4 regions of the Nocardia sp. NPDC057663 genome follow, and region 1 is predicted to be linked to each of the others. Evidence: riboswitches for the same ligand, from Rfam matches in the RefSeq annotation. Region 1 holds a riboswitch; each other region holds the start of a gene.
The links. Region 1 has a riboswitch for S-adenosylmethionine ahead of ACFVAV_RS28680 (bifunctional o-acetylhomoserine/o-acetylserine sulfhydrylase). Riboswitches for the same ligand answer to the same signal wherever they lie in the genome.

Region 1 (7,306 bases):
CCAGGACACGTACTCGGTGAGCGCGCCGCCCACGATCAGCCCGAACGCGACACCACCCGCCGAGATGCCGGCGAACACGGCGAACGCGCGGGCCCGCTCCTTGACGTCGGTGAAGGTCACCGACAGCAGCGACAGCGCCGAGGGCGCGAGCAGCGCGGCGAACGCGCCCTGCAAGCCGCGCCCGAGGAACAGCTGCAACCCGTCCTGAGCCAGCCCCGCCAGCGCCGAGGCGGCGGCGAAGCCGACCAGGCCGATCAGGAAGATGCGCCTGCGCCCGAGGTAGTCGGCCATCCGGCCGCCGAGCAGCAGCAGGCCGCCGAAGATCAGGGTGTAGGCGGTCAGGGCCCACTGTTTGTCGCCCTCGCTGATGCCGAGGTCCTTCTGGGCGAACGGGAGCGCGATCGTCACGACGGTGGCGTCGAGGATCACCATCAGCTGTGCGGAGGCGAGCACGGCCAGCGCCCACCAGCGTCTCGAATTCGATTGCTTATCAGTTGGTTTCGCGTCTGTCTCGATGCCGGTCACCACGGACTCCTAGTTACTCGAAGGCTCGCGCTCAATCCTGGCACCATGGGACAATTGGCGTCAAGAGAAAAATGTCTGACTGCGCCATTTGGCGCAAAAAGACAGGCAAATCGGAGGGGGCGGTAGGCTGGAGAGATGCTGGACTCGACCACTCCGATCACCGGCGACCGGATGACCGAACCGGCAGGCCCGATCGCGGCCCGCCACGCGCCGACGGGCCTGCGCGAACGCAAGAAGCGCCAGACCAGGGCAGCGATCGTCGAGGTCGGGCTGAGCCTGTGCGACGCGCAGGGATTCGACGCCACGACGGTCGAGCAGATCGCCGCGGGCGCCGACGTCTCCCCGCGCACGGTCAACCGGTACTTCCCGATGAAGGAAGACATCGTGCTCGCCCCGATCGACGACTTCGGGCTCACCGTGGCCGAGGCGCTCGGCGAGCAGCCGCGCACCGGCGACGAACTCGGCGCGCTGTGCGGCGCCTACCTGCAGGTCGTCGATACCGAGGCCGACGCCGACGGCGTGCGCTTCCTGCGCCAGTTCCTGCAGATGCAGCGGATCATGCGGTCCAGCCAGGCCGTGAACGCGCGGGCGCTCGAGTACGCCGAGAAGAAGAACATCGCGGTCTGCGCCCAGCTGGCCGAGCGGATGTCGACCACGCCCGACGACTTCTCGGTCCGGCTGGTGGCGGGCACCTGGCAGATGCTGTGCCACCTCTCGATCGCCGCGGTCGAGGACGGGCTGCTGAGCTCGACCCCGGAGGCCGCCGCCCAGGTCACCAAGGACGCCGTGCTGCGCGCCTACCACGAGCTCCGCCGCATCTGCGGCGCCCGGCCCGAGGCCGACACGCCAGGGATCGGCACACCGACGGCGGAGTGATCCAGGCGACGAAACCGGGGGAAGTTTCCGCGCGGACGCAATGGCCGGTTAACATGACGGCAAGGTCATGAGTACCAGCGCCAAGCCCCGGCTCGCTGGTCGGCAACCCTCCAGCTGCGGTGGGGTGCTCCGGGTGATGACCGGGCTCTCGAAGGTCGAGAGCAAGCGCGCACTGCAGGAGGCCCCCATGTGTTGTTGTCCGTCGATCCGACCCAGCTGACGCGATACACCGGCGAACAACCCTGGAGCATTTCATGACCGACTCTGCCCTGCCCGAGAACTGGTCCTTCGAGACCAAGCAGATCCACGCGGGCCAGGCCCCCGACGCGAGCACCAACGCGCGGGCACTGCCGATCTACCAGACCACCTCCTACACCTTCCGCGACACCGACCACGCCGCCGCGCTGTTCGGCCTCGCCGAACCGGGCAACATCTACACCCGGATCATGAACCCCACCCAGGACGCGGTCGAGCAGCGCATCGCCGCGCTCGAAGGTGGCGTCGCGGCGCTGCTGGTGGCCTCCGGCCAGGCCGCCGAGACCTACGCGATCCTGAACCTGGCCGGCGCCGGTGACCACATCGTGTCGAGCCCGCACCTCTACGGCGGCACGTACAACCTGTTCCACTACTCGCTGCCCAAGCTCGGCATCGAGGTCTCCTTCGTCGAGGATCCCGACGACCTGGCGCAGTGGCAGGCCGCCATCCGGCCCAACACCAAGGCCTTCTACGGCGAGACCATCGCCAACCCGAGCAGCGCCGTGTTCGACATCCCCGGCATCGCCGAGGTGGCGCACACGGCGGGCATCCCGCTGATCGTCGACAACACCGTCGCGACCCCGTACCTGATCCAGCCGCTGGCCCACGGCGCCGACATCGTCGTGCACTCGGCCACGAAGTACCTGGGCGGGCACGGCGCCGCGGTCGCGGGCGCGATCGTCGACGGCGGGACCTTCGACTGGACCGTGCGCGACGCCGACGGCAACGCCCGCTTCCCCGGTTTCACCGAGCCCGATCCCAGCTACCACGGTGCGGTGTTCGCCGACCTGGGCGCGCCCGCCTTCGCGCTGAAGGCGCGCGTGCAGCTGCTGCGGGATCTGGGTGCGGCGGTGTCGCCGTTCAACGCGTTCCTCATCGCCCAGGGCATCGAGACGCTGAGCCTGCGGGTCGAGCGGCACGTGTCCAATGCCGAGGCCGTGGCACAGTTCGTCGCCGCGCAGCCGGGGGTCGAGGCCGTGCACTACGCCGGGCTCGAGACCTCGCCCTGGTACGCGCGGGCCAAGCAGCTCGCACCCAAGGGCGCGGGCGCGATCGTCGCGTTCGAGCTGCATGGCGGTGTCGACGCGGGCAAGAAGTTCGTGGACGCGTTAACCCTGCACAGCCATGTCGCTAACATCGGTGATGTGCGTTCTCTCGTGATTCACCCGGCGTCGACCACGCACTCGCAGTTGACGCCCGAGGAGCAACTGGCCTCCGGCGTCACCCCGGGGCTGGTTCGGCTCGCCGTGGGCATCGAGGGAATCGACGACATCCTGGCCGATCTGCGCGCAGGTTTCGCGGCGGCGACGACGTGACTGTGAGCACCGAATCGCCGATCACTCGTCCCGCAACCGGTGTGGCCCTGCTGCCACCGCCGGACGGGCGACTCGGCGTGGTCGCCATCGGGGACGTGTCGCTGGAGAACGGCGCCGTGCTCCCCGATGTGCGGCTGGCGGTGCAACGCTGGGGCGAGCTCTCGCCCACGCTCGACAACGTGGTGCTCGTCGAGCACGCGCTGACCGGTGACTCGCATGTCATCGCGAGCGCGGACAACGCGCAGCCCGGCTGGTGGGAGGGCATGGTCGGGCCCGGCGCGCCGATCGACACCGACGAGTGGTGTGTCCTCGCGACCAATGTGCTCGGCGGTTGCAAGGGCAGTACCGGGCCGTCCTCGCTCGCGCCCGACGGCACGCCGTGGGGCTCGCGTTTTCCCGATCTGACCATCCGTGACCAGGTGACCGCCGAGGCGCAGCTGCTCGATCTGCTCGGGATCGAGCGGCTGGCCGCCGTCGTCGGCGGGTCGATGGGCGGCATGCGGGTGCTGGAGTGGATCGTCGGTCAGCCCGAGCGGGTCGCGGCCGCGCTCGTGCTGGCCGTCGGCGCCCGCGCCACCGCTGATCAGATCGGCACCCAGACCACCCAGATGGCCGTCATCACCGCCGACCCGGATTGGCAGGGCGGCGACTATCACGGCACCGGCCGCGCCCCGATGACCGGCATGGGCCTGGCCCGGCGCATCGCGCACCTGACCTACCGCACCGACGGCGAGCTCGATCACCGCTTCACCAATCGGCCCCAGGGCGACGAGGACCCGTGGACGGGCGGGCGCTACGCGGTGCAGAGCTACCTGGAGCACCAGGCCGAGAAGCTCTGTCAGCGGTTCGATCCGGCCACCTATGTGCTGCTCAGCGAGGCCATGAACCGGCACGACATCGGCCGGGGCCGGGGCGGGGTCGCCGCGGCGCTGGCCGCGACGACGGTGCCGGTCGTGGTGGGCGGCGTCGACTCCGATCGGCTCTACCCGCTGCCCACCCAGGCCGAGCTGGCCGAGGGGCTGCCGGGCTGCGCCGGTCTCGAGATCGTGCACTCACGCGACGGGCACGACGGTTTCCTCACCGAGGCCGCCGCGGTGTCCAAGCTGCTCACCGAGACGATGCGGCTCGCCCGCGAGAACCGCTGACCGTTCAGCTTTTCGTCGTGCCGGCCAGCAGGGTGACGATCGAGCGGACGTAATCCTGGAGCCGTTCGCGCGGATACTCCTGCGGCTCGCTGACCGCGAGCCTGCCGAGCATCTCGGCGACGGTGAGCGTCGAGTTCGCGAGCAGTCCCGCGTCCATCGCCGACCACCGCGGTGACATTGCGATGCCGACGCGGACAAGGGATTCCGCGCGGTCCAGGATGTCGGCGCGGGCCGCGCGCAGCGCGGCACGGTATTCGTCGGGAGCGCTGGCCGGGGTCGCCAGGATCAGGCGCCAGCGCGTCGGATTCGCCAGTGCCACACCGACGAACGCCTCGACCGTGGCCGAGGCGGCGGCGATCGGATCGGTGTCGAGCAGGTTTTCCGGCAGGGTCTCGGCGATCTGGTCCAGGCCACGTTCACGTTCGCGTTCCAGCAGCGCCTCGACGAGTTCGGCGCGGGTCTTGAACACGGTGTAGAGCACCGGCTTGCCGACGCCCGCCTCCTGCGCGACGGCCTCCATGCTCAGCTCGTGCAGTTCCATCCGGCCGAGCACGGTGAACGCGGCATCGAGGAGCTGGGCCCGCCGCTCGTGCGGCGGCAGGCGCGGGGCATAGCGGCGCCGCGGCCGTTGCTCCTGCGTTGCGGTCACGCCCGCACCTCCTCCGTTTCCTGGACGATACCCCGGCGGTGGACTCTCGGCATCAATCCTACGCAACCGTTGTATTCGTTGTGCACCATTGCTACGGTGGCGTTGTATTCACCGACGAGGTTCGCCTCGGCACTGCAAAGGAGCATGTGCAATGGCTTTCGATCCGTCCACCCTGCGCCGCGACGACTACGGTTTCTTCGGGCCGGGCTCCCCCAGCTGGAAGGTGTGGGCGTCGCCGACCGCGCTGATCGGTTTCCAGCGCGCGGTCACCCTCGAGCACTTCGACCCGTTCCTGACCGCCGCAGTCGCCGACTCACAGGGCATCTACGACAACCCGGCGACCCGCCTCGACCACACGCTGGCCTATTTCGTGCTGGTCGCGCTCGGCGACGGCCGCACCGCCATCGAGGCTGCCGAGCACCTGATGCGGGTGCACGCGCCGATGACGGGCATCGAACCGATCAGCGGCAAGCGCTACAGCGCCAACAACCCGGAATCCCAGCTGTGGATCCACGTCACCGGCTGGCATTCGGTGCTCAAGAGCTACGAGATGTACGGACCGGGACCGCTGAGCGCCGAGGAGGAGGACCGCTACTGGGCCGAGTGCGCGATCGCCGCCGAATTGCAGACCTGCAAGCCGGCCGACGTGCCGCGCAACCGCGACGAGGTGCACGCCTACTTCGAGCGGGTCCGGCCGCAACTGTGCGTGTCCGAGCGCGCGATCGAGGGCATGCACTACCTGCTGTGGACGCCGCCGAGCAAGGGCTGGCATTTCGCGATCGGCAGCAGGCTGCTCTCGCTGGCCACCATCCCGTCCCTGCCGATGTGGATGCGCAAGCTCGGCCGCTTCGCGCTGCCACGCGTCGTCGATCCCCTGGTCCGGATCCCGGCGAAGGTGATCGCCTGGACCGCCGCCCGCCGGGACAACTGGGTCCTGATCAAGGCAGGCCCGTTCATCGCTCCGATGACCGGCGCGATCTTCGCCGCCCACGCCCACTCCGCGCCGCCGCAGACCCTGTCGACGATCACGCCGCAGCAGGCCCGTGAGCTGTACGGCAGCCAGGCCGGCCGCAGCCTGTGGGAGCAGCGCACCGCGATCACCGAATCCGCCTGACCCGCACGCGAAGCCGGCCACGTCGACGATGCCGTGGCCGGACTTGCACAGTCAGGACGACCTGCGCACCCGGCCGTATCCAACGCACTTTCGGGTGCCCACTTCCCATTGGAGAGTTACTCTCCGATAGTAGATTTCATGATCACGCAGACGCTGTCAGTCACCGAAGCCATCCGCACCCGTCGCACCGTCCGCCACTATCGGCCTGATCCGATCGCTCCCGAACTGCTCGAGGAACTGCTCGACCTGGCCGTGCAGGCACCGAGCGCGTGGAACATGCAGGACCGCTCGATCGTCGTGGTGACCAGCGACGAGGGCCGGAAAGCCTTGTCGGCGGCCGCTTTCGGTCAGCCGCAGCCGCTGGAGGCGCCCGCCGTGCTGGTGTTCGTCGCCGATCCGGCGGCCTGGTCGGCGACCAATGCCGATATCGCCGAACAAGCGGTGGCCAGCGGCGCGTGGAACGAGCGATTCCAAGCGATGTTCGACTCCAGGGCCGAGTACCACGCGCTCCGCGAGCACGGGCTGCTGCGGGAGAACGCCGTGAAGAACGCGATGATCGCCGCCACCTATGTGATGCTCGCCGCGACCGGTCTCGGACTCGCCTCGGCGCCGATGAACGGGTGGGACGCCGAGCTGGTGAAGCAGGCGATCGGCATCGATCCCGACGCCGATCTGGCGATCGCGGTAATGGTCACCGTCGGCTACGGCACGGGTACGCCGCCGCATCCCGGCCGCAGGCCGCGGGAGCGCGCGGTGTTCGCCGAGCGCTATCTCAGCTGACGCCGAGGGTGTTGATGGTGGCGGCGAGGAAGACGATGGCGCTGCCCAGCGCGGTGAGGGTGGCCACGTCGAAGGGACGGCTGCGGACCGCGAGCAGGCCGACCTGCACGGTCGGCAGGCACAGCCGGAACGCCGCGGCCACCAGGGCCGCGCTGCCGAAGATGATCGCGCCGCGCCGCCACCGATCCCAGGCGACGAACACGACGGCGACCAGGATCAGTGCGCTCACCACGGTCATCGGCAGATGACTGCGCAGGTACTGCTGCCCCGCGCTCAACCGCACGACCCGATGCTTCCCGGTCGTCTCCGCCTTGTTCACGGCCCCGATTGTTCCAGATGCCGCGGGCGCGCGGGCGTCGCGGCATGAGAGAGTGGTCCGCTGTGCTGCACCTGATCTTTCACGAGCCCGTGATTCCGCCCAATACCGGTAATGCGATCCGGCTCGCCGCGGGGACCGGTTGCGCGCTGCATCTGATCGAACCGCTCGGCTTCGACCTCTCGGAGTCGAAGCTGCGCCGGGCCGGACTGGACTATCACGACCTCGCGGTGGTGACGGTGCATCCCGACCTGGCGACGGCGTGGGCGGCCATCGCGCCGGGGCGGGTGTTCGCGTTCACCACCCAGGCCACCACCCGCTTCACCGATG
Region 2 (7,306 bases), on a different contig from region 1:
GGGCCGAGCACGGTGTCGACGAGCTGCTTGCGGTCCAGCGCGGGCAGCAGTGCCTGGCGCACCGCCGGGTCGCGCAGTGGGCCACGAGTCACATTGGGGTGCAGCCCGAACGGCGTGCCCGGGTTCGACGTGGACAGCACCCGACCGCCCACGGCATCGATCTGCGGCGCGTCCTGCGGCAGCGCGTCGCTGATCGCGTCGAGCTGGCCGGAGACGAGACTGCCGGTGCGCACCCCGGATTCGGGGACGACGGTGAAGTCGATCCGGTCCAGGTACGCCTCACCCTGATGCCCGAATACCGTCGAGCCCCAGTGATATCCGGCCCGCTTGGCCAGGGTCGCCGAGACGTCCTGCTTGTAGCCCGCGTAGGTGAACGGTCCGCTGCCGATGTTGTCGCCCGCGCACCGGGCCTCGGCGGGCTTGGCATTGGTCGACTGGGCCAGGATGCCCAGCTGCGGCGTCGAGGAGGCCTGCAGGAACTGGGCGTTGGGCTGGCTGAATTCGACCCGGGCGGTGAGCTTGTCGACCGCCGTCGTGCCGATGTAGTTGGTGAGGTAGCTCGCGCCCAGCGGCGCCTTCGCACCGCCCAGCTTGATGATCGCGTCGAAGGTGTCGCGCACCGAGTCCGCGGTCAGCGGGGTGCCGTCGCTGAAGGTGACACCGTCGGCGAGCGTGAACGTGAACACCTTCGCGTCGGAGCTGACCTCCCAGCTCTTGGCCAGCCACGGCGTGATCGCGCCGGTCTTCGGGTCCTGATCGGTGAGCGAGTCGACGATCTGGCGGGCGACATAGATGGTCTGGTTCGAGCCGGCCTGCGCCGGATCCGAGCACGACGGCGCTTGCGACAGCCCGTACCGCAGGGTGCCGCCGGGCTGGGGCGGACCGGCCTGCCCGCCCGAGCCCGCGCTGTCGCTGCCGCACGCGACCACGGAGGTGGCGACGGCGAGGACGCCGGCGACGGCGGCGAGACGATGATGAGGACCGATCACGGGGTGACTCCAGAGAATTCGCGGCCAGTGGCCAGGGGACGGCTGGGAATGCGGCGGCGCAGCTCGGGCGCCACCTCGGCCTGGAACAGTTCGAGACTGCCCAGGTAGTCGGCGTCGGCGCGGCCTTCGCGTTCGGCGGACAGGTGGATCACCTCGTGGCCGAACTGCTCGTGGTAGCGGCCGACCTTGTCGATCACTTCCTCGGGGCTGCCGATGAGCGCGGAACTGCGCGAGACGAAGTCGTCGACGGTGTCGAACACGATGGGATGCCCCAGTTTTCGTGCCAGCGCGAGGCGAGCTTCGAACAGCGGGGCGTAGACCGCCCTGGCCTGCTGGGAGGTGGGCGCGACATGGAAGCCCGCGGTGCCCGCCCCGACGAGCGCGTCGGCCGGATCATGGCCGTGGTCGGCCCAGCGTTCCCGATAGTGGCGCACCAGTTCGGCATACGGTTCGATCGGATTGGTGACGTTCGCCGAGAACAGCGGATCACCGTGGCGCGCGGCCAGTTCCACCGATTCGCGGCTGGTCGCGCTGCCGTGCCAGATCCGGATCCGTGGCTGCCACGGCCGCGGCAGCGCCTTCGCCGCGGTGAGCGACGGGCGGAACCGGCCCGACCAGGTCACCTCGTCGCTGTCCCACAGCGCCCGGAACAGTTCGTAGCCTTCACGATTGCGGTCCCACTGGTCCTCGGTGGTGACGTGATACAGCTGGGCCTGCGCGGCGCCGTTGCCCTTGCCGATGATCAGCTCGAGCCGCCCGCCCGCCAGGTTGTCCAGTGTCGAGTAGTCCTCGAACGCGCGCACCGGGTCGAGCAGGCTCAGCGTGGTCACCGCGGTGAACAGGGTGAGCCGCGAGGTGACGGCGGCGATGTGGCTCAACAGCACCGGGGGAGCGGCCGAGAGGAACGGGTCCTCGTGCCGCTCACCGACGGCGAAGCCGTCGTAGCCGAGTTCCTCGGCCAGCCGGGCTTGTTCGACGACCTCGCGCAACCGGTCCCGCGTCTCGGGGATGATGCCGGTGATCGGGTCGGGCACCCTGGTCACCAGCGTGAACAACAGAAATTTCATGCGACAGCAGACCTCGCCACTTTCTTCCTCCATCGAACCCGGCGGAAGCACCCACACCCGGGGAACGGGCGGGTTGCTGCGACGTCGTGGAGCCAGGTCTCTCGGTCGCTCTGGATGGTTGCGACCGGCCGCAGGGGCCGGTACTGAATCAGCATGTGGCACTGCCGGGATACTTCACAACGGTAAGGATCAGCGTGAGCGCAGAGCTTGGAACGAAGGGCGCGCTCGGGCACACTGTGCGACGCGCCGACGGCTCGGTGTGCCTCACCTGGGGGGATTTCGCCCGAAGCGGGAGTAGCGTCGGATGTCTCCGCGTCGATGAGGAGTGCGCCGTGACCGAGCCGCGTCGTTCCACCACACTGACCACGCTGGCGGCCTGTGCCGCCGCGCTGCTGCTGACCGCGCCCACCGCGGCGGCGGAGCCCGCCGCGCCTGCGGTAACCAGAGATGCGCCCGCGACCCAGGCGGCGGATCCTGGCGACCTGCTCGGGGCGTATCACACCGTCGTCGACACCCTCGAAGCGCTCGGCGTCCAGCCGTTCCTGTATCCGACGGTCGCCGCGAACTGCGCCGGTGACGGCCTCGGCCTGATCCCCGCCGTCGCAGGTGCGGTCCCGGGCCCGTGGCCGGCGAACTCTGTGCAGATCCCAGGCCTCGACCTCACCGCGGTGAAATCCGGGCAGACGATGTTCACCTTCCTGCCCTACGGCCTGTCGCCCGACACCGCCACCACCAAGACTTCCGGCATGCAGGTCGCCTGGCTCAACATCAGCACCGGCCGCGGCGGCCTGGCATCGATGGGCTCGATCACCGACATCGTCCGCGCGATGGTCCCACCCGAGGTCCCCGTCGAACTGCGCCCCCTCGCCGAAACCGCCATCCGCGACTTCCTGTTCACCGCCATCCCCGTCGGCGGCGTACGGGCAGTTCCCGTCGACACCGGCCGCGGCACCGTCCTGGCCGCCGTCTTCGGCACCACCGACAACGCGGGCCGCTCCTGCTTCTTCTTCCCGACGGTCGGAGTCACCGAAGTCCCTTGATCGTCACAGTCCGCCCGCGCCGCTGGATGCCCGCATCCAGTCTGAGGTGCTGTAGCCTGGTCAACCCCGCAAGCGGGGCGAGACTGGTGGCTTCGACCATCGAGTTGAGATCGAGATCTTCGAGTGCCTCACAGTAGGCGATCCCGTCCAGGTTCGTGATCGAGAAATGCCTGCCGAAGTGCCACCACCCGGGGTGGAGCTGATAGACCTCACGATCGCCGTCCAGACACAGGTTGGTCACCTGTGCCCCGGAGCCTCGACCAGGCATGGTCCCAGATCTCAGCAGGCGACGGGCGCAGGCTCTCCGCGAACCCGTCCGTCGAGCCACTGCAGTACCGCGGGGGCGCCCGCGACCGCCGCGGACAAATGCTCGACTGAGGGCACCCACAGCGTCTGCAACCGTACCCCCGCCGCGCACCAGCGGCGGTTGGTGTTGTTGATGGCGTCGACCGGAATCAACGGGTCGGTCGGCGAATGCCATTCGAACATAGGTATTTCCGGCACCCCGGCGTAGAGCTCCAGACTGTTCTCCTCCACCACCGACCGGGCGTCGGGGCTGTCGAAGATCGAGGAGTTGGTGACGTACTCGCGAGCGCTGCCGTTGGCGCCCATGGCGAGGATGGTGTTGGTGCAGCTGTTGGCCATTGCGTCACGAAGTGCGAGGCCACGCGGATTGAGATACGCGCTGATGGGCACCTGGTCCGGATACTCCCGCTCCAGACCGATCGCCGTCGCCATGGCCAGCCCGAAGGCTGGGTGCGGGTCCATGCCCAGAGCATGCGCCATCGTCACCAGGTTCACCGGGACGCCACCGATGGCCGCGCCCGCGAGCTCGAGCTCTGGTGCGTACGACGGCTGCAGCGCTGCCGCCCATGCGGTGGCCATGCCGCCACCGGAGTAGCCGGTCATCACCACTGGGCTGTGCTGCACGGCGAGTACGGGCAGCCGTTTCACCGCCCGGATGCCGTCCAAGACGATCTGGCCACCCAAACGCGCGGCTCCCATGGCGAACTCAGGTCCGAGATGATCCGGCAGTGCGACACTCCAACCCTGCTGCAGCACGACGTTCAAGATCGGCGTCGTCGACACCAGATTCAGGTCGCTGTTGTACAGCATGTGCGATACCCCGCAGCCCGTGCCGAGCGCATTGATGAAGTGCTGATACGACAGCAACGGCCCGTCGGGCCGATGGCCGGCGGGGGTCAGGATCGTGGTAGTCGCCGCGATCGGCGCACCGTGCGAATCGGTGGACCGGTACTTGACCAATGTGACGGTGGCGCTGGGGAAGAGGGGCAGCGGCGGCTGTGCCCGCATGTCGAGCACATCACCGGCGGGGTGCTCCGCCAAATCCGCCGGGGCGGCGTAGAACGGGTCCGGATCGGAATGCGGGTACAGCGGTTCCGCGGTTGCCGTCGTCGCGAGCAGCAGCGCGAGTGCGGCACCGCCGAATGCACCGAGGACACGGGTCCAACCGCTGCCTCGGCTACCGGGGAACGCAAGAAACGGACGCTTCACGACCTTGACCTCCACTGGTTGTGCGGGGTAATTCGTCGACCAGCCAGGCGGTATTCAAGCGCTACCGCTGGCAAACTACCAGCGACACGCCGAAACGGGGCCGAATGCGCGAAAATGACACTGCGCATCCGATGTGGCCCCAAGCCGGTGACACTGACACCGCTCGAGCCAAAGGCCCGCATCACCGCGCGGCCGCCTGGAACCGGACCGGTCGCGGACCTTCCGGATCCAAGTGCATTGTGGCGGCCCTCCGCCAATTCCACGTCGATGCTGGACGCCGGTTCATCGAGAGAGGCTCGATCGACCGGGGGCCGATGCTCGAGTGCAGTTGCAGTATCAGGGCGTGCCGCGCGTTGGGTTGAGCCGAGGCCAGGTCGTCGAGGGTGAGGCCGCCCCACAAGAAACTCACGAATGGTCCACCACATCCGTGCTGACACGGAACTGTCAGGCGCGCTGCGCGGTAGCGGTTTCCGGGGCGACGAGGGGGCGTTGCTTCCAGCGCAGTCTGCCGGTGCGGTGGCGGTAGTGCGAGCGGGTCCACAGGGCGAGGTAGTGGGTCACGCCGAGCGGGTGGGCCACCGCTGAGGTGATGTCGGTGCGGCTCGGCGCTCGGCGGGTTTCGGTGCTGCGGGCGGCGAGGCGACCGGCTACTGCGGCGAGGTAGCCGAGCAGTCCGGCCCGGCGGATCCGGCCACGTCCGCAGAGGGCGGCGAGCGGGGGAATCCAATAGGCAAGGGTGGCAAGCAGTCCGATCGCGGCGCCCGCGTCGATCCGGCCGCCGTAGGCCGACCACAGCCAGCGGGTGTAGCCGTTGGTGAGCTCGTCGGCGCCGGTGTACATCCGGGTGCTCGCCGCCGGACCGGCGGTCACCAGCGCGGTGCCATGGCCTGCCCGGCGCAGCGCTCTGGCCAGGTCGAGGTCCTCAGTGGCGCTGGCGGCGACCGCGGCATGTCCGCCGCCCGCACGATAGGCCTCGGCATCGACGGCCAGGAACTGCCCGCACGCGACCGCGGTCGACGGGCGCAGGCTGTGATTGGCCGGGCCGAGCGGCAGCGTCGAGGCCCACGACCACGCGAGCAGCGGCTGGACCAAGCGCTCGGTGATCGATCCGGCCTCCTGGACCGGCCAGGCCGACACCAGACCGGCTCCGCGCCTGCGCAATTCGGTGACAGCGGCGGCGACGGCGTGCGGGGCCAGGCGGACATCGGCGTCGACGAAGACCAGGGCCGCCGCATCGGTGCGGGCCGCGAGCCGGGCGCAGGCGGCGGCCTTGCCGGTCCAGCCGGGGGCGGGATGGGCGGCCGAGCGCAGCACGCTGAAGCGGTCGTCGTCGCCGATGGCGGTGAGCGCGGCCTCGTAGGTGTTGTCGGTGGAGGCGTCGTCGAGGATGAGTACGCGCAGTCGCGGTATCCCGGTCTGGGCGCGCAGGTCGGCGATCAGGTCGGGCAGGCGGTCGGCTTCGTCGCGGGCGGGCACGCACACCGTCACGGGTTCGATCACGCCGGCGACCCGGCGCGGCAGGGTGCGCAACGTGACCAGGTTGTAGGCGGCGGTGGTCGTGCCCAGCGCGGCCAGGCCGGTGCCTGCCCAGGTCAGGTAGCGGACCGCCGCGCCCATGTCAGCGGCCCAGCCTGCGGCTGGTGACCTCGCGCCACATCTCCTGCGGCGAGAAACCGCCACGCGGCGCGTTCGGCGGGCCGGGATTGCGGTCGCGGAAGGCCAGGCCGGCGACGAGCGCGGCGACGGCGAGGGTGATGCCGCCGACGATGCCCGCCCAGCCGGCGAACGAGCGCGTGTTCGGGTCGGCGTACTTCACCTCGGCGCGCAGGGTCGAGACCTCACCGGCGGGCAGCTTCCACGACACGGTGCTGTCGCCCTCGCGGGTGCCGTTGGTCTTGGCGACGCGGGCCGGGAACGCGATGGAGAACTGCACGTCCGAGCCGTGCGGCGGCACCGACTCCAGGTCGACGCGACCGGTGAGGCTCACCAGGTCGCCGTTGCGCTGGAACTCCAGGGTGAACATGCCCTGCGTCTGATCCGACAGGCCGCCGAGCTGGCCGACCTCGCCGAAGGACAGGTCGTCGAAGAACACCTGCGAGCCGACGTACCCGTCCTGGTTGTAGTTCTCGACGCGGACCTTGGCCGCCAGCGGATCGGGCGCCTTCAGCTGCGGACCCTTGTCGGTGGGGCCGGTCGGCACGACGGCGGCGACGATCCGCCCCGACACCCGGTCGTTGGACGACACGCCCATCGACACCTGCACCCGCAGGCACCCGGCCAGCGCGGGCACCAGCAGCGCCAGCAGGACGGCGACGGCCGCGACGCGCCGCGCGGGCCCATGACGACGCGGCGAAGGAGTGGGCATGTCGGCGACGGGACTCGGCTGCACGTTTGACATCGTGCCAGGCCGGGGCCCGAGAACACACACGACGGGCCCACACGGTCGCGCCGACCCGTGCCGAACAGGCATTTCGCCCCTGATTCCGGGCCGCGACACCTCAGGTCGCGCGGTCGTCCGCTGCTGTGTGGCGCGATCGGGCGCGCAGCAGGAGCGGTATGCCGAGCGGCGCCAGGCCGAGGAAACCCCAGAGTGCGGAGGCGGGCAGACCGAGGAAGACCGCGTGCGCGAGCGTCGAGCCGAGCCAGGTCCACCCGAACACGGCGACCGGGACCGCCACCGACGGGTCATGGGCAG
Region 3 (7,306 bases), on a different contig from region 1:
TGGGATCCGGCCGACGCGGATGCGGGTCGCACGGTCTCGTAGCCGACGCCGAGCATGAACAGCGTCGACGCCAGGACGGCGACCGTGGTGAGCGGCACCGCGATGGCGCTGCGCCTGGACGGATAGCGGAACAGCAGCACCAGCAGGAACACCAGCGCGACGGTGCTGGCCAGCGCGAGCCCGGCCGCGAGGCCGTAGAGCGCGCTGGCCGCCATGGGCGCCGGGGCGTCACTGCGGCAATGGGATTCGACGAGCTGGCCTTTGCGATTGTCCAGCATTCCTTCGGCCAAGGCGAAGAACAGCAACGCGGTGCCGAAGGTGGTGACCGCGATGAGCGCGGCGAGCACCTTCGGTGGCCGGTGGCCGGTGCGGATCCGTAGCCTGTCGTCGTCGATAGTCGATAAGACTACCGGCGACAGGCCCGCAAATCAGTCAACCCAGACCGATTCGATCGGTGTCGTCTCCGACGGCGGCGGCGTCGGCACGCCACCGGGAGTGCGGGAGAACCGCGGCGCCGGCGCGTGCTGGACGACGCCCTCGATATCGATCAGGCCGGTACGGGCCACGATGTGCGGATTCTGCTCGGCCTCGGTGAAGGTCAGCACCGGAGTGGTGCAGGCGTCGGTGCCGTCGAAGATCGCGGCCCACTCGTCGCGGGTCTTGGTCTTGAACTTGTCCGCGAACAGCTTGCGCAGCTGCTCCTGCCCGTTCGGATCGATCTGCATGGGCAGACCCTCCGGGTCGATCTCCAGCCCGGCCAGCAGCTCGGCGTAGAACTGCGGCTCGATCGCGCCGACGGCCATGTACTTGCCGTCGGAGGTCTCGTAGGTGTCGTAGAACGCCATGCCGGTGTCGAGCAGGTTGGTGCCGCGCTCGTCGGACCACAGGCCGACTCCGCGCATGCCCCAGATCATGTGCGACAGGGCGAGCGCGCCATCGACCATCGCGGCGTCGATCACCTGGCCCTTACCGGAACTCTGCCGCTCGACCAGCGCGGCGAGCACGCCGAACACCAGGAACATCGAGCCGCCACCGAAGTCGCCGACCATGTTCAGCGGCGGCACCGGCCGCTCACCCTTGCGGCCGATGGCGTTGAGCACGCCGGTCAGCGAGATGTAGTTGATGTCGTGGCCCGCGCGATCGGCGAGCGGGCCGTGCTGACCCCAGCCGGTCATCCGGCCGTAGACCAGGCGCGGGTTGCGGGCCAGCGCGTCGTCGGGGCCGAGGCCCATGCGCTCGGTGACGCCGGGACGGAAGCCCTCGAGCAGCACATCGGCCTTCTCGACCAGGTCGAGGATCTTGGCGACGTCGGCTGGGTCCTTCAGGTTCGCCTCGACGATGGTCCGGCCACGCCACTGCGGGCGCTCCATGAAGCCGGGCATCATGCCGGGACGCTGCACGCGGACCACGTCGGCGCCGAGGTCGGCCAGCAGTAGCGCGGCATGGGGGCCTGGCCCGATGCCGGCCAGCTCGATGACCTTGATCCCCGCGAGGGGTCCCTGCTTGGCGGTGGTGGACTCGCTCACACCTGACCTCTGTTCATCGTCGAACGGTATTGACACTCTGACAATAGCGTCGGGATGGCGAGCCGGGTAGGGCATGAGTGAGAATTCCGGGTGGCGCGACTCGGCGCCACAATGGGAGGAACCCGGTAGTGAGCGTGTGGGGTGAGGTCATCGTAGGCCTCGTCATTCTGGTCGGCCTAATCGGTGTGATCGTTCCGATCCTGCCTGGCGTCATCCTGATCTTCGCGGCAATCGCGGTGTGGGCCTTCATGACCGGCGGTGCCGAGGCCTGGGCGGTCCTCGCGATCGCCACGGTCGCGCTGGCCATCTCCGGTGTCGTGAAATACACCTGGCCCGGCAGGCGGATGCGCGAGGCGGGGGTGTCGAACCGGTCGCTGCTGGTCGGCGCGATCCTGGGCGTCGTCGGCTTCTTCGTCATCCCGATCGTCGGCCTGTTCATCGGCTTCGTGCTCGGCGTGTACCTGGCCGAGCTGTACCGCGTGAAGACCAACCAGCTGGCCTGGCCCGCGACGCTGCACGCGCTCAAGGGCGTCGGCCTGTCGATGCTGGTCGAGCTGCTCGGCGCGCTGGTCGCCGCCGGGGTGTGGCTCACCGGCTCGATCCTGGCCTGACTACTCGATGACCGGCAGCGGGCGGGTGTGCTCGCCCGCGCCGGGCAGTTGGTTGCGGGGGATCGGCACGGTCGGATTGTCGGTGCGCCGGATCGGCATCGTCGGCAGTGGGTCGGTCGCCGACCGCTTCACGGCGGGCAGCCGGTAGGCCTCGCGCGCGTTGTCCTCGAGCACCGCGCGCATATCGGCGCCGACGACCTGGCAGATCAGGTCCACATCGGTGTCCTCGAACGGCCTGCCCGCGCGGGTGCCGGGCAGGTCGGTGCCGAACATGAGCGCGCCGGGATTGACCGCGTGGATGCGGCGCATCGTCTCCGCGACGTCCATGTCGACCCGGCCGAAACCGGTCGCCTTCACCCTGGCGCCGCGATCCACCAGATCGAGCAGATAGGGCACGCCCTCGTCGGACATGCCGAGGTGGTCGATCGAGAGCGCGGGCAGCTTGGAGATGACCGGCTGCAGCGAGGCCAGCATCTGCCCGTCGATGTAGAGCTCGACGTGCCAGCCGGCCAGCTCGTGCGCGCGCAGCGCCTGCAGGGTCATCTCGGTGATGTCGGCGGCGGCGCGCTTGAGATTGAACCGCAGGGCACGCACGCCCGCGCGGTCCAGTTCGAGGATCTCGTCGTCGGTGGCGTCCAGATCCAGCCGGGTGACCCCGACCCACCCGTCGCCGAGTTCGGCCAGCGCGGTTTTCAGATACGACTGATCGGAGCCTTGGAATGACGCGCTGACCACGGCGCCACCACGAACATCGAAGTGCTCCATGCGCTTTCGATAGTCGGCGATGGTGAACGGGTCAGGCAGGTAGCCTTCGTTCTCGATCAGCGGGAACCGCGGATCGATGATGTGGACGTGGGCATCGAACACTTGTACAGAATGCCTCGAGTTCGGCGGAATGGAACAGTCCGGCCGTTGTGACGGTGGCCGTGGAACAGAAAAGCCGGCGGGTTCCAGAACGTGGCGTCCTGTCACCCACCGGCTTCTCGGGGTCCGATCCTAGACCTTGTTCGGCTCGGAGGCGCGCAGCATGTCCTCGCGCTCCACGACCTTCACGCGCTCACGGCCTTCGGGCTCGCCGAGAGCGCGCTCGTGCGCGTCGAGGCGGTACCAGCCTGCCCACGTGGTGAACGGGATGCCCTTGCCCTCGAGGAACGTGGTGACCGCGTCCAGCTCGGGCTGCGGCGCCGGGGCGAAGTCCTTGGCGTCGTCGAGCAGGCAGGCGATGGTCTCGTTGGCGTCGCCCTTGGTGTGGCCGATGAGGCCGACGGGGCCGCGCTTGATCCAGCCGGTCACGTAGGTGGCGGGCATGAAACGGGCGTCGCCCTCAGCGGTCTCGTCGGAGATCACGCGACCGGCCTCGTTCGGCACGGTGCCGGCCTGGTCGTCGAACGGCAGCTGGGTGATGTTCTGCGACAGGTAGCCGACGGCGCGGTAGATCGCCTGCACGTCCCACTGCTTGAACTCGCCGGTGCCCTTGACGTTGCCGGTGCCGTCGAGCTGGGTGCGCTCGGTCTTGAGACCGACGACCTTGCCGTCCTCGCCGATGACCTCGGCGGGGGACTCGAAGAAGTGCAGGAACAGCTTGTGCGGGCGGTTGCCCTGGTCGCGGATCGCCCACTGCTCGAGGGTGTTGGCGACCATGTCGACCTGCTTGGAGTTGCGGCGCGCGGCCTCGGAACCCTCGTCGTAGTCGATGTCCTCGGGATCGACGATGACCTCGATCGTCGGGGAATGATCGAGTTCACGCAGCTCGAGCGGGGTGAACTTGGCCTGGGCGGGGCCACGGCGTCCGAAGACGTGGACCTCGACGGCCTTGTTCTCCTTGAGCCCCTTGTAGACGTTCGGCGGGATCTCGGTCGGCAGCAGCTCGTCACCGGTCTTGGCCAGCACGCGCGCGACGTCGAGGGCGACGTTGCCGACACCGAGGACGGCGACCTTCTCCGCGTCCAGCGGCCACGAGCGCGGCACGTCGGGGTGCCCGTCGTACCAGGACACGAAGTCCGCGGCACCGTAGGAGCCGTCGAGGTCGATGCCGGGGATCGGCAGGGCGCGGTCGGCGTTGGCGCCGGTGGAGAAGATCACCGCGTCGTAGAACTGACGCAGGTCGTCCAGGGTGATGTCGGTGCCGTAGTCGATGTTGCCGAGCAGCCGCACCTGGTCCTTGTCGAGGACCTTGTGCAGGGCGGTGATGATGCCCTTGATGCGCGGGTGATCGGGCGCGACGCCGTAGCGGATCAGACCGAAGGGCGCAGGCATGCGCTCGTAGAGGTCGATGCTCACGTCGGCATCGGACTTCATCAAGGCGTCGGCGGCGTAGATACCGGCCGGTCCTGCGCCCACGATCGCAATGCGGAGCGGGCGGGTCGCTGCACTCTGTTCGGTCATTTTCTACGCGCACCCTTTGGTCGAGAACTGTTGACGGCGTCAATTTAGCTTAGGCTAAGTTGGCGATCCGGCTGCTGGCAGCTGCCTTCGACGTCGGCAGCAGGCCATATTCGGAGGCAATTCTATCTGCGGCGTTGTGGCCACCCGGCGCGCGGTGTGGTTGCCCGCGCCGGGTCTGTCAGGATTACAGCATGAACGAGGAACAATCAGGCTCGGAAGACCAGCCCATCGTGGTGGATCAGACCGACAACCGTTCCGTCGTCCCGTTCGTAGCGGCCGCGGTGATCGCGGTCGTCGTGCTCATCGGCATCGTGCTCGGCGGGCTGCTCTCCCCCGCTGAGAAAAATGTCACAGAGGCCGATCGGCTCACGGCCGCCGTCTCCAACTATATCGACGCCCGCTCGCGCAGTGAGCTGCGTCCACCGCCTGGGGTCGCGTGCCCCGGCTTCGACGAGGAGAAATCCGGACTGTCCGAACGGCTCGGCGGCCCGAAATCGGCCGTGACGATCGACAAGAAGGGTTTCGACAAGGCGACCGTCAACGGCGATCGGGCCAAGATCGACGCCACCGTGCAGATCGGCGACACGACGTCCACCAGCACCTGGAACCTGACCCGGGTCGACGGCGCCTGGCTGGTCTGCACGCCGTGAACCGTTTGACATCGTGACCTGTGCCGGGGCAATCTCGGATCGCAAGGTCATGAGTACCAGCGCCAAGCCCCGGCTCGCTGGTCGGCAACCCTCCTCCGCGGTGGGGTGCTCCGGGTGACGACCTGGCCGTGCGCCGGACAACCGCCACGGCAAGAGCGGATTCACGCAGGAGGTTTCGACATGACTTACGCCGGCGACATCACCCCTGAGAAGGCGTGGGAGATTCTGACCGAGCACCCCGACGCGGTGCTGGTCGACGTGCGCACCGAAGGTGAGTGGGCACAGATCGGCATCCCCGACACCAGCTCGATCGAGCGCCCGGCCCACTTCATCGAGTGGGTCGACGGCACCGGCACCCGCAACCCGAAGTTCGCCGCCGAGCTCGAGCAGGCGCTGGCCGAGCGCCCGGCCGACGCGCCCGTGGTGTTCCTGTGTCGCTCCGGTCAGCGCTCCATCGGCGCCGCGACCGTGGCGACCGCGGCGGGCATCGCCCCGTCCTACAACGTGCTCGACGGTTTCGAAGGTGGCCCCGACGCGTTCGGGCAGCGCGGCAACACCGGTTGGCGCGCGGTCGGCCTGCCGTGGCGTCAGGCATAAGGAGAAACGCATGATCACCGGTGGTTCGTTCGACAAGCCACTGCCCGAGGGCGTCGGCCCCGCCACCCTCGGCGTCCGCGGCGGCCTGCGCCGCTCCGGCTTCGAGGAGACCTCCGAGGCGCTGTACCTGACCTCGGGTTTCGTCTATGAGAGCGCCGAAGCCGCCGAAGCGTCGTTCACCGGCGAGGTCGAGCACTTCGTCTACTCCCGCTACGGCAACCCGACGGTGGCCATGTTCGAGGAGCGCATCCGCCTGCTCGACGGCGCCGAGGCCGCGTTCGCGACCGCGTCGGGCATGTCCGCGGTGTTCACCGCGCTCGGCGCGCTGCTGAAGGCCGGCGATCGCCTCGTCGCGGCCCGCAGCCTGTTCGGCTCCTGCTTCGTGGTGTGCAACGAGATCCTCCCGCGCTGGGGCATCGAAACCGTCTTCGTCGACGGTGACGACCTCGAGCAGTGGGAGCAGGCGCTCTCGGTGCCCACCCAGGCCGTGTTCTTCGAGACCCCGGCCAACCCGATGCAGACCCTCGTCGACGTCCGCAAGGTCACCGAGCTCGCCCACGCCGCGGGCGCGAAGGTGGTGCTGGACAACGTTTTCGCCACCCCGCTGCTGCAGCGCGGCTTCGAACTCGGCGCCGACGTGGTCGTCTACTCCGGCACCAAGCACATCGACGGCCAGGGCCGCGTCCTCGGCGGCGCCATCCTCGGCGCCCAGGACTACATCGACGGCCCCGTCAAGAACCTGATGCGCCACACCGGCCCCGCCCTGAGCCCGTTCAACGCCTGGACCCTGCTCAAGGGCCTGGAGACCATGCCGCTGCGCGTGCGCCAGTCCACCGAATCGGCACTGAAGGTCGCCCAGTTCCTGGAGACCAGCAAGTCGGTCAACTGGGTGAAATACCCCTTCCTGGAATCACATCCACAGCACGCCCTCGCCACCTCGCAGATGTCCGGCGGCGGCACCGTCGTCACCTTCGAACTCGCCGGCGACGACGGCAAGAAGCGCGCCTTCGAGGTCCTCAACCGCCTCCGCATCATCGACATCTCCAACAACCTCGGCGACGCGAAGACATTGATCACCCACCCCGCCACGACCACCCACCGAGCGATGGGCCCTGAGGGCCGCGCGTCGATCGGGTTGAGCGACGGTGTGGTCCGCATCTCGGTCGGACTCGAGGACATCGAGGACCTCCTCGGCGACCTCGATCACGCCCTGAGCTAGGTCCAGCGGAATGCCCAGGGTCAGCCTGTCGAAACGAACGTCGTCGGCTGGTCCGTCCTTGGGCAGTCGAATCCTTCGATGGATTGGCAGACTCTTCGAATGGCTACTGGCCCTGTTGTTTTGACAGTTGCCGAGCTGTCATCGACTGGTGCGGCCGTGACTGGCTGATAGGCTGCCAGCGACATCCTCGGGGAGGGAATGACATGATTCGCTTGGCCAGATCTGTCTGCGTCGCACTCGGAGTGGCGGGCATCGCGGCCGCGATCGTCGGCTGTGATGCGTCGGGGGAGGGCGGTTCGACTCCGACTTCGACGTTGT
Region 4 (7,306 bases), on a different contig from region 1:
CAACGAAACCCCTACCGCCGCCCCCCTCCTGTACTACAACGGCAAATACCACCGCCCCACCGCCCTCGACACCTGATCGGGCGGGACGGCGGGGCCGCAATACTCGACTCGGGAGGGATTCAGCCGATCAGGCAGGGGGCGGCGCCTGCTGGGGAATCGGCGGTGAGGGGGCGGGTTTCGGGGGTGGGGTTCCAGAGGCCTTCGGTGGTGGCGTAGTTCCAGGTGGGGCCGGCGGTGACGAGGGTGGCGACGGCGGTGATCAGGCGGTCGACGTCGGCGGCGGTGGTGCCGAGGCCGATGCTGGCGCGGAGGGCGGCGTCGAGGCCGAGGCGGGCGAGGAGGGGGTGGGCGCAGAAGCGGCCGTCGCGGATGCCGATGGCGTGTTCGGCGGAGAGGTAGGCGGCCACCTGGCCGGGGGCGTAGCCGGCGACGGTGAAGGCGACGATGCCGACACAGTCGGGACTGTCGGACCAGATGCGGACCAGGTCGACGCCGGGGATCGCGCACAAACCGTCGCGCAGACGGTCGGCCAGGAAGCGTTCGTGGGCAACGAGTTCGGCGGGGTCGATGGCGGCCAGCGCGTCACAGGCGGCGGCGATGGCGGCCGCGCCCAGCACATTCGGCGAGCCCGCCTCGTGCCGCTGCGGCGCCGCGGCCCACTCGACCTGCCCCACATCGACATTGCGCACCGCACCACCACCGGCCAGGTACGGTTCGCCCGCGTCGAGCCAGTCCCGCTTGCCGACCAGCACACCGGCGCCGAACGGCGCGTACAGCTTGTGCCCGGAGAAGGCGAGATAGTCGATTCCGGTCTCGCGCAGGGAGATCCGGCGATGCGGGGCCAGCTGCGCGGCGTCCACGAGGATGCGCGCGCCACACAGGTGGGCGATGGTCGCCAGCCGCTCCAGCGGCAGCACCTCACCGGTGACATTGGACGCCCCGGTCACCGCGAGCAACGCGGCCGGCTTGCTGCACAGTTCGGCGACGACCCGCCGGATCGTCTCCTCGACGGTGTCGGCGGCCTGCACGACGCGACGGCCGTGCGCGGTCCACGGCAGGAAGTTCGCGTGATGCTCGATATCGAGCACGACGGTCTCGCCGGGCACGCAGCCTGCCAGCAGGTTCAGCGAGTCGGTGGTGTTGCGGGTGAACACGACGACCTGGTCGTCGCACGCGTCGAGGAACCGGGCGACCGCGCCGCGCGAGGCCTCGTAGCACTCGGTGGAGATCCGCGAGGCGTAGCCGGCGCCGCGGTGCACGCTGGCGTAGTACGGCAGCAGCCGCGAGATCCGGTCGGTGACCTGCCGCAACGCGGGCGCGCTCGCCGCGTAGTCGAAGTTGGCGTAGGTGCTGGTCCCGCCCTGCACGAGCGGAACCTGCAGGTCGGCGCCGGACACGGCGGCGAGGGCACAGGTGGGGTCGATAACTGCGGTCATGACGAAATCCCGTCGGCTCAGGGACTCGTTCCCGAAAAGGGTGCTGCGAGTCCGCGCTTGCCGCGCCCACTGCGGACGGCGGCCTGGTCGTCACCCGGAGCACCCCACCGCGGAGGAGGGTTGCCGACCAGCTAGCCGGGGCTTGTCGCTGGTACTCGTGACCTGTGGACGAGAGTGACAGACGATCACGCGAGCTGTCAAGAACCCCCGAACCGAACGGGATCACCACGCGACAGGTAATCCCCACGCCCGCAACACCATCTGCCATCTCCGTGCCGCCCCGCAGTTGCCGGTGAGTTGCCTCCCGCGCAACCGACGGCCGATCATCTGCCCACTCCATGGTGGAGACCCCAAATGATTGAGTTCCCCCACCATTTGTTAGAGTGGCTGCCATGTCCACGAACACGAACTCCGTCCGCGGCCTGCCGCGCTACCCGGTGTACGCGCTCGGACGGCTCACCAAGGCACTGCACGCCGAGATCGACGTGCCGCTGCGCGATCACTGGGTGCTCACCTTCATCGAGGAGAACGCCGACCTGACACAGAAGAAGGTCGGCGATGCGCTCGGTATCGACCGCAGCGAAGTCGTCCGGCTGGTCGACGCGCTCGAACGCGCAGGCCTGGTCGAACGCACCCGCGACGGCAAGGATCGCCGCAAGTACCGGCTGCGGATCACCGATGCCGGGCGCAAGCAGTGCAAACGCACCGACCGCCTGATCGCCGACGCCACCGCGCGGGTGCTCGAGCGGCTCGACGCCGACGAACAGCGCGCGCTGCACCGGCTGGTGCTCACCGCGCTCGGCGAAATCCCGGAATCGCCGTCGTGATCGGCGCCGACGGCACGCCGCGCGCTGCCGTTGCGCCACACCTTCTCCGAGTACCGTTGGCACCTGGTGACCATCCCGTTTGCCCTCCGGTAACCCGACCGTGAAACAACAGACGACACCGATGGGGGTCAACCGATGAGAGGTGGACTGAGCGCCATGCTCGAGCCACGCACTGAGGACCCGGCGAGCCGGTTGCGTGACCCACTGCTGCGCGCCGACCTGGCCGCGCCGCCGCGCACCCTGGTGGACATCCTGACCAGCACCGCCCTGGCCCACCCCGACGCACCCGCCATCGACGACGGCACGGTCGTGCTCAGCTACCTGGAACTGATCGCCGCGATCGAGTCCAGGATGACCGAGCTCACCGCGGCGGGCGTGCGGCCAGGCGACCGGGTCGGCGTACGGATGCCCTCGGGCAGCGCGGCGCTGTACGTGACGATCCTGGCCGTCCTCTACTGCGGCGCCGCCTACGTGCCCGTCGACGCCGACGATCCGGAGGAACGGGCCAGGCTGGTGTTCGGCGAGGCCAGGGTGAGCGCGCTGGCCACCGCCGAGGGCATCGAGTCGGCCACCGCCGCCGCGGGCCGCGCACCGGCCTCGGACTGGAACACCCTGCCGACCCCCGCCGACGACGCCTGGATCATCTTCACCTCCGGCTCCACCGGCACGCCCAAGGGCGTCGCGGTCACCCACCGCAATGCCGCCGCCTTCGTCGACGCCGAGGCCGGGCTGTTTCTGCAGCGCGCGCCGATCGGCCCCGGCGACCGCGTACTGGCCGGTCTATCGGTGGCCTTCGACGCCTCCTGCGAGGAGATGTGGCTGGCCTGGCGGCACGGCGCCTGCCTGGTCCCCGCCCCGCGCGACCTGGTCCGCACCGGCGCCGACCTCGGCCCGTGGCTCATGCGCCGGGAGATCAGCATCGTCTCCACCGTGCCGACACTCGCCGCGACCTGGCCCGCCATGGCGCTGGACTCGGTGCGGCTGCTCATCTTCGGCGGCGAAGCCGTCCCGCCGGAACTGGCCGAGCGCCTGGCAGGCGGCGCCGACCGCGAGGTATGGAACACCTACGGCCCCACCGAAGCCACCGTCGTCGCCTGCGCCGCGCTGCTCGACGGGAACATGCCGATCCGCATCGGCCTGCCGCTGGACGGCTGGGACCTCACCGTCGTCGACGCGCAGGGCAACCCGGTGCCCGAGGGCGAGACCGGCGAACTCGTCATCGGCGGCGTCGGCCTGGCCCGCTACCTGGATCCGGCCAAGGACGCCGAGAAGTACGCCCCGCTGCCCTCGCTCGGCTGGGAACGCGCCTACCGCAGCGGCGATCTGGTCCGCAACGACCGCGCCGGCCTGATCTTCCTAGGCCGCGCCGACGACCAGATCAAGATCGGTGGCAGGCGCATCGAGCTCGGCGAGATCGACAACGCCCTGCAGCACCTGCCCGGTGTCAGCGGCGCGGCCGCCGCGATCCGGACGACCAAGGCGGGCAACAAGATCCTGGTCGGCTACCTCACCGGCGCCGGCCCCGATTTCGACATCAAGCAGGCCAGAAAGATCCTGGCCGAACAACTTCCGGCCCCGCTGGTACCGCGACTCGCGATCGTCCCCGATCTGCCGACCCGCACCTCCGGCAAGGTCGACCGCAATGCCCTGCCCTGGCCGCTGCCGAGCAGCGACGAGTCCACGGAATCCGGCGGCCTCGGTGGCACTGCGGCCTGGGTGGCCGGGCTGTGGGACGCCATCCTCGGCGCCGAAGCCACCGACCTCGACGCCGACTTCTTCGATCTGGGCGGCGGTTCACTGGCGGCGGCCCAGCTGGTCGGCGCGCTGCGCGAGCAGTATCCGCACGTCACCGTGGCCGACCTCTACGACCATCCGCGCCTCGGCTCGCTCGTCGACCTGCTCGACGACAGCGCGCCGGTCGCCGCCGTCGACGAGCGCGTCGTCACGCCGACGCCGCTGCGCGCGCAGATCACCCAGGTGCTGGCCACGATTCCGCTGACCACCCTCACCGGCTTGCAGTGGGTCACCTGGCTGGCGGTGGTGTCGGCGATCGCGGGCTGGTCCGGCTCGCTGCCGTGGCTGCCACGGCTGTCCTGGTGGTGGATCGTGCTGGCGTTCGTGCTGTTCATCTCGCCGCTCGGCCGGATGACGCTGTGCGTGGCGGGCGCGCGGATCCTGCTGGTGGGGCTGCGGCCTGGCACGTACCCGCGCGGCTCGGGGGTCCACCTGCGACTGTGGGCGGCCGTGCGGCTGTCCGAGGCCAGTGGGGCCGAAAGCCTGTCCGGCGCACCGCTGATGGTGCCGTTCGCCCGTGCGCTCGGCGCGCGGATCGGCAAGGGCGTCGACCTGCACACCCTGCCGCCGGTCACCGGCATGCTCGATCTCGGCGACGGCGCCAGTGTCGAACCCGAGGTGGATCTGTCCGGCTACTGGGTCGACGGCGATGTCGTGCATATCGGCGGCATCACCATCGGCGACGGCGCGGTGATCGGCGCCCGCTCGATCCTGCTGCCCGGCACCAAGATCGGCAAGAAGGCCGAGATCGCCCCCGGCTCGGCGGTATCGGGCAAGGTCAAGGCCGAACAGGAGTGGGCGGGCTCGCCCGCGACGAAGACCGGCAAGGCACCGCGCCGCTGGCCCGATCACGCACCGGAACGCGCCAGGCACTGGCTGCTGGTGTTCGGCCTGTCGTCGATGGCGCTGGCCGCCATGCCCGTCCTCGGTCTCGCCGTCGGTGGCACCTTCATCGCCTGGTGGGTCCGCGAGGAGACCACCATCGGCGCCGCCGCGCTGCGCGGCTTCGCGATCCTGCCGGTCGCGACCCTGCTCAGTCTCGGTGTGTACGCCGCGGCGACCGTGATCGCCGTCCGCCTGCTCGGTATCGGCCTGCGCGAGGGCTACCACCCGGTGCGCAGCCGGACCGGCTGGCAGGTGTGGGCGACCGAACGCCTGCTCGACTCGGCGCGCACCTTCCTGTTCCCGCTCTACGCCAGCCTGCTCACCCCGCTGTGGCTGCGCCTGCTCGGCGCCCGGATCGGCAAGAACGTCGAGGCCTCGACCGTGCTGCTGCTGCCCAAGTTCACCGTGGTCGCCGACGGCGCCTTCCTGGCCGACGACACCATGATCGCCAGCTACGAACTCGGCGGCGGCTGGCTGCGGATCGGCGAGGCGAAGGTCGGCAAGCGCGCCTTCCTCGGCAACTCCGGCATGACCGCGGTCGGGCGCCGGGTGCCCAAGAACGGCCTGGTCGCGGTGCTCTCGGCCGCGCCGAGCAAGGCCAAGGCGGGTTCGTCCTGGCTGGGCAGCCCGCCGGTGCGCCTGCGCCGCGCGACCGAATCCAGCGACACCTCACGCACTTTCGATCCGCCGCTGCGGCTGAAACTGGCCCGCGCCGTCGTCGAGACCTGCCGGTTGATCCCGGTGATGGTGACCTTCGCCATCGGCCTCGGTGTGCTGTTCGTCCTGGCGCTGATCGCCCAGCATTCCGACTACCTCGTCGCGGCACTGCTGTCCGGCCTGGTCCTGATGGCGGCGGGCGCGGTGGCGGGGGCTCTCGCGGTGGCCGCGAAGTGGTTGCTGGTCGGGCGGATTCGCGCCGTCGAGCACCCGCTGTGGAGTGCGTTCGTGTGGCGCAACGAGGTCTCCGACGCCTTCGTCGAGACCGTCGCCGCACCCTGGTTCGCCCGCGCCGCGACGGGTACACCCGTAATGAATCTGTGGCTTCGCGGACTCGGTGCCAAGATCGGCCGCGGGGTATGGTGCGAGTCCTATTGGCTACCGGAGGCAGACCTCGTGACACTCGGTGACGGCGCGACCGTGGAACGTGGCTGTGTGGTGCAGACCCATCTGTTCCACGACCGCATCATGTCCATGGACACTGTCACGCTGGACGCGGGCGCCACCCTCGGACCGCACTGTGTCGCCCTGCCGGCCGCCCACATCGGCGCGGGCGCCACCATCGGACCGGCGTCGCTGGTGATGCGCGGCGACGTGGTTCCGCCGTCGACTCGCTGGTGGGGCAATCCCATCTCGCCGTGGACCGGCACCGCCCCGATGCCGGAGTCGAGGCAGCGCGGAGCCGCCTGATGCGGAGCAAGTTCTACGAGGAACCGATCGATACCTACCTGCCGCAGAACGGTAATCGCGGCTACCGCGTGTCCAGGTACGAGCTGGAGCTGAGCTACCGGCCCGCCAGCAACCGGCTGGCCGGGCGCGCGGTGATCATCGCGGTCACCACCATGGTGCGGGGCTGGTTCACGCTCGACCTGTCGCAGGCGCTGACCGTGTCGAAGGTGTTCGTCAACGGGGCAAAGGCCGCGAAGTTCAGTCATCAGCAGGGCAAGCTCGCGGTCACCCCGCAGCAGAAGATTCCCGCGGGCGGCGTCCTGGAGGTCACCGTCCACTACGCGGGCACCCCCAAACCGGTGCGCGGGCCGTGGGGCGAGGTCGGCTGGGAGGAGCTCACCGAGGGTGCGCTCGTCGCCAGTCAGCCCAACGGCGCGGCGTCCTGGTTCCCGTGCGACGACCACCCGAGTTCCAAAGCGTCCTACCGGATCTCGATCACGACCGACAGCCCGTTCTACGCCGTCGCCAACGGCACCCTGATGCGCAAGCAGGCCAAGGCCAGCCAGACCACCTGGGTGTACGAGGCGCCGGAGCCGATGGCCAGCTACCTGGCGACGATCCAGATCGGCAACTACCGCAAGTACCGGATCGGCGAGCACGGCGAGCCGGTGCCGATGCAGGCCGTCGTGCCGCCGCGGCTGCGCCTCAGCTTCGACCACGACTTCGCCCGCCAGCCCGAGATGATGGCGCTGTTCACCGAGAAGTTCGGCCCGTACCCGTTCGAGAACTACACCGTGGTCGTCACCGACGACGAGCTCGACATCCCGATCGAGGCACAGGGCATCTCGGTGTTCGGCGCCAATCACTGTGACGGCAAACGCGGTTCGGAACGGCTCGTCGCGCACGAACTGGCCCACCAGTGGTTCGGCAACAGCCTGACCCTGAAGCAGTGGCGCGATATCTGGCTGCACGAGGGCT

Region 2: another riboswitch for S-adenosylmethionine. It lies ahead of ACFVAV_RS23075 (LLM class flavin-dependent oxidoreductase); the one in region 1 lies ahead of ACFVAV_RS28680 (bifunctional o-acetylhomoserine/o-acetylserine sulfhydrylase).
Region 3: another riboswitch for S-adenosylmethionine. It lies ahead of ACFVAV_RS04310 (rhodanese-like domain-containing protein); the one in region 1 lies ahead of ACFVAV_RS28680 (bifunctional o-acetylhomoserine/o-acetylserine sulfhydrylase).
Region 4: another riboswitch for S-adenosylmethionine. It lies ahead of ACFVAV_RS23230 (aminotransferase class V-fold PLP-dependent enzyme); the one in region 1 lies ahead of ACFVAV_RS28680 (bifunctional o-acetylhomoserine/o-acetylserine sulfhydrylase).

Annotation. Positions count from the first base shown of each region.
Region 1 covers NZ_JBHVHX010000019.1:60,707-68,012, forward strand. The annotation lists gene ACFVAV_RS28670 (MFS transporter) at 1-525, opposite strand, end outside; gene ACFVAV_RS28675 (TetR family transcriptional regulator) at 661-1,401, shown strand; SAM riboswitch class IV at 1,465-1,575, shown strand; gene ACFVAV_RS28680 (bifunctional o-acetylhomoserine/o-acetylserine sulfhydrylase) at 1,656-2,972, shown strand; gene ACFVAV_RS28685 (homoserine O-acetyltransferase) at 2,969-4,117, shown strand; gene ACFVAV_RS28690 (TetR/AcrR family transcriptional regulator) at 4,122-4,766, opposite strand; gene ACFVAV_RS28695 (oxygenase MpaB family protein) at 4,918-5,880, shown strand; gene ACFVAV_RS28700 (nitroreductase family protein) at 6,019-6,660, shown strand; gene ACFVAV_RS28705 (DUF3017 domain-containing protein) at 6,653-6,979, opposite strand; gene ACFVAV_RS28710 (tRNA (cytidine(34)-2'-O)-methyltransferase) at 7,024-7,306, shown strand, end outside.
Region 2 covers NZ_JBHVHX010000011.1:181,530-188,835, forward strand. The annotation lists gene ACFVAV_RS23070 (ABC transporter substrate-binding protein) at 1-989, opposite strand, end outside; gene ACFVAV_RS23075 (LLM class flavin-dependent oxidoreductase) at 986-2,056, opposite strand; SAM riboswitch class I at 2,083-2,177, opposite strand; gene ACFVAV_RS23080 (hypothetical protein) at 2,389-3,096, shown strand; gene ACFVAV_RS23085 (DUF6892 domain-containing protein) at 3,080-3,364, opposite strand; gene ACFVAV_RS23090 (lipase family protein) at 3,376-4,611, opposite strand; gene ACFVAV_RS23095 (glycosyltransferase) at 5,056-6,228, opposite strand; gene ACFVAV_RS23100 (LppM family (lipo)protein) at 6,230-6,976, opposite strand; gene ACFVAV_RS23105 (carotenoid biosynthesis protein) at 7,110-7,306, opposite strand, start outside.
Region 3 covers NZ_JBHVHX010000001.1:911,408-918,713, reverse strand. The annotation lists gene ACFVAV_RS04340 (hypothetical protein) at 1-347, opposite strand, end outside; gene ACFVAV_RS04335 (CaiB/BaiF CoA transferase family protein) at 429-1,526, opposite strand; gene ACFVAV_RS04330 (DUF456 domain-containing protein) at 1,655-2,137, shown strand; gene ACFVAV_RS04325 (amidohydrolase family protein) at 2,138-3,004, opposite strand; gene ACFVAV_RS04320 (FAD-dependent oxidoreductase) at 3,134-4,522, opposite strand; gene ACFVAV_RS04315 (hypothetical protein) at 4,582-5,172, shown strand; SAM riboswitch class IV at 5,218-5,334, shown strand; gene ACFVAV_RS04310 (rhodanese-like domain-containing protein) at 5,353-5,769, shown strand; gene ACFVAV_RS04305 (O-succinylhomoserine sulfhydrylase) at 5,780-6,988, shown strand; gene ACFVAV_RS04300 (DUF3558 domain-containing protein) at 7,231-7,306, shown strand, end outside.
Region 4 covers NZ_JBHVHX010000012.1:21,937-29,242, forward strand. The annotation lists gene ACFVAV_RS23225 (flavin reductase family protein) at 1-76, shown strand, start outside; gene ACFVAV_RS23230 (aminotransferase class V-fold PLP-dependent enzyme) at 120-1,436, opposite strand; SAM riboswitch class IV at 1,485-1,599, opposite strand; gene ACFVAV_RS23235 (MarR family winged helix-turn-helix transcriptional regulator) at 1,829-2,263, shown strand; gene ACFVAV_RS23240 (Pls/PosA family non-ribosomal peptide synthetase) at 2,420-6,349, shown strand; gene ACFVAV_RS23245 (M1 family metallopeptidase) at 6,349-7,306, shown strand, end outside.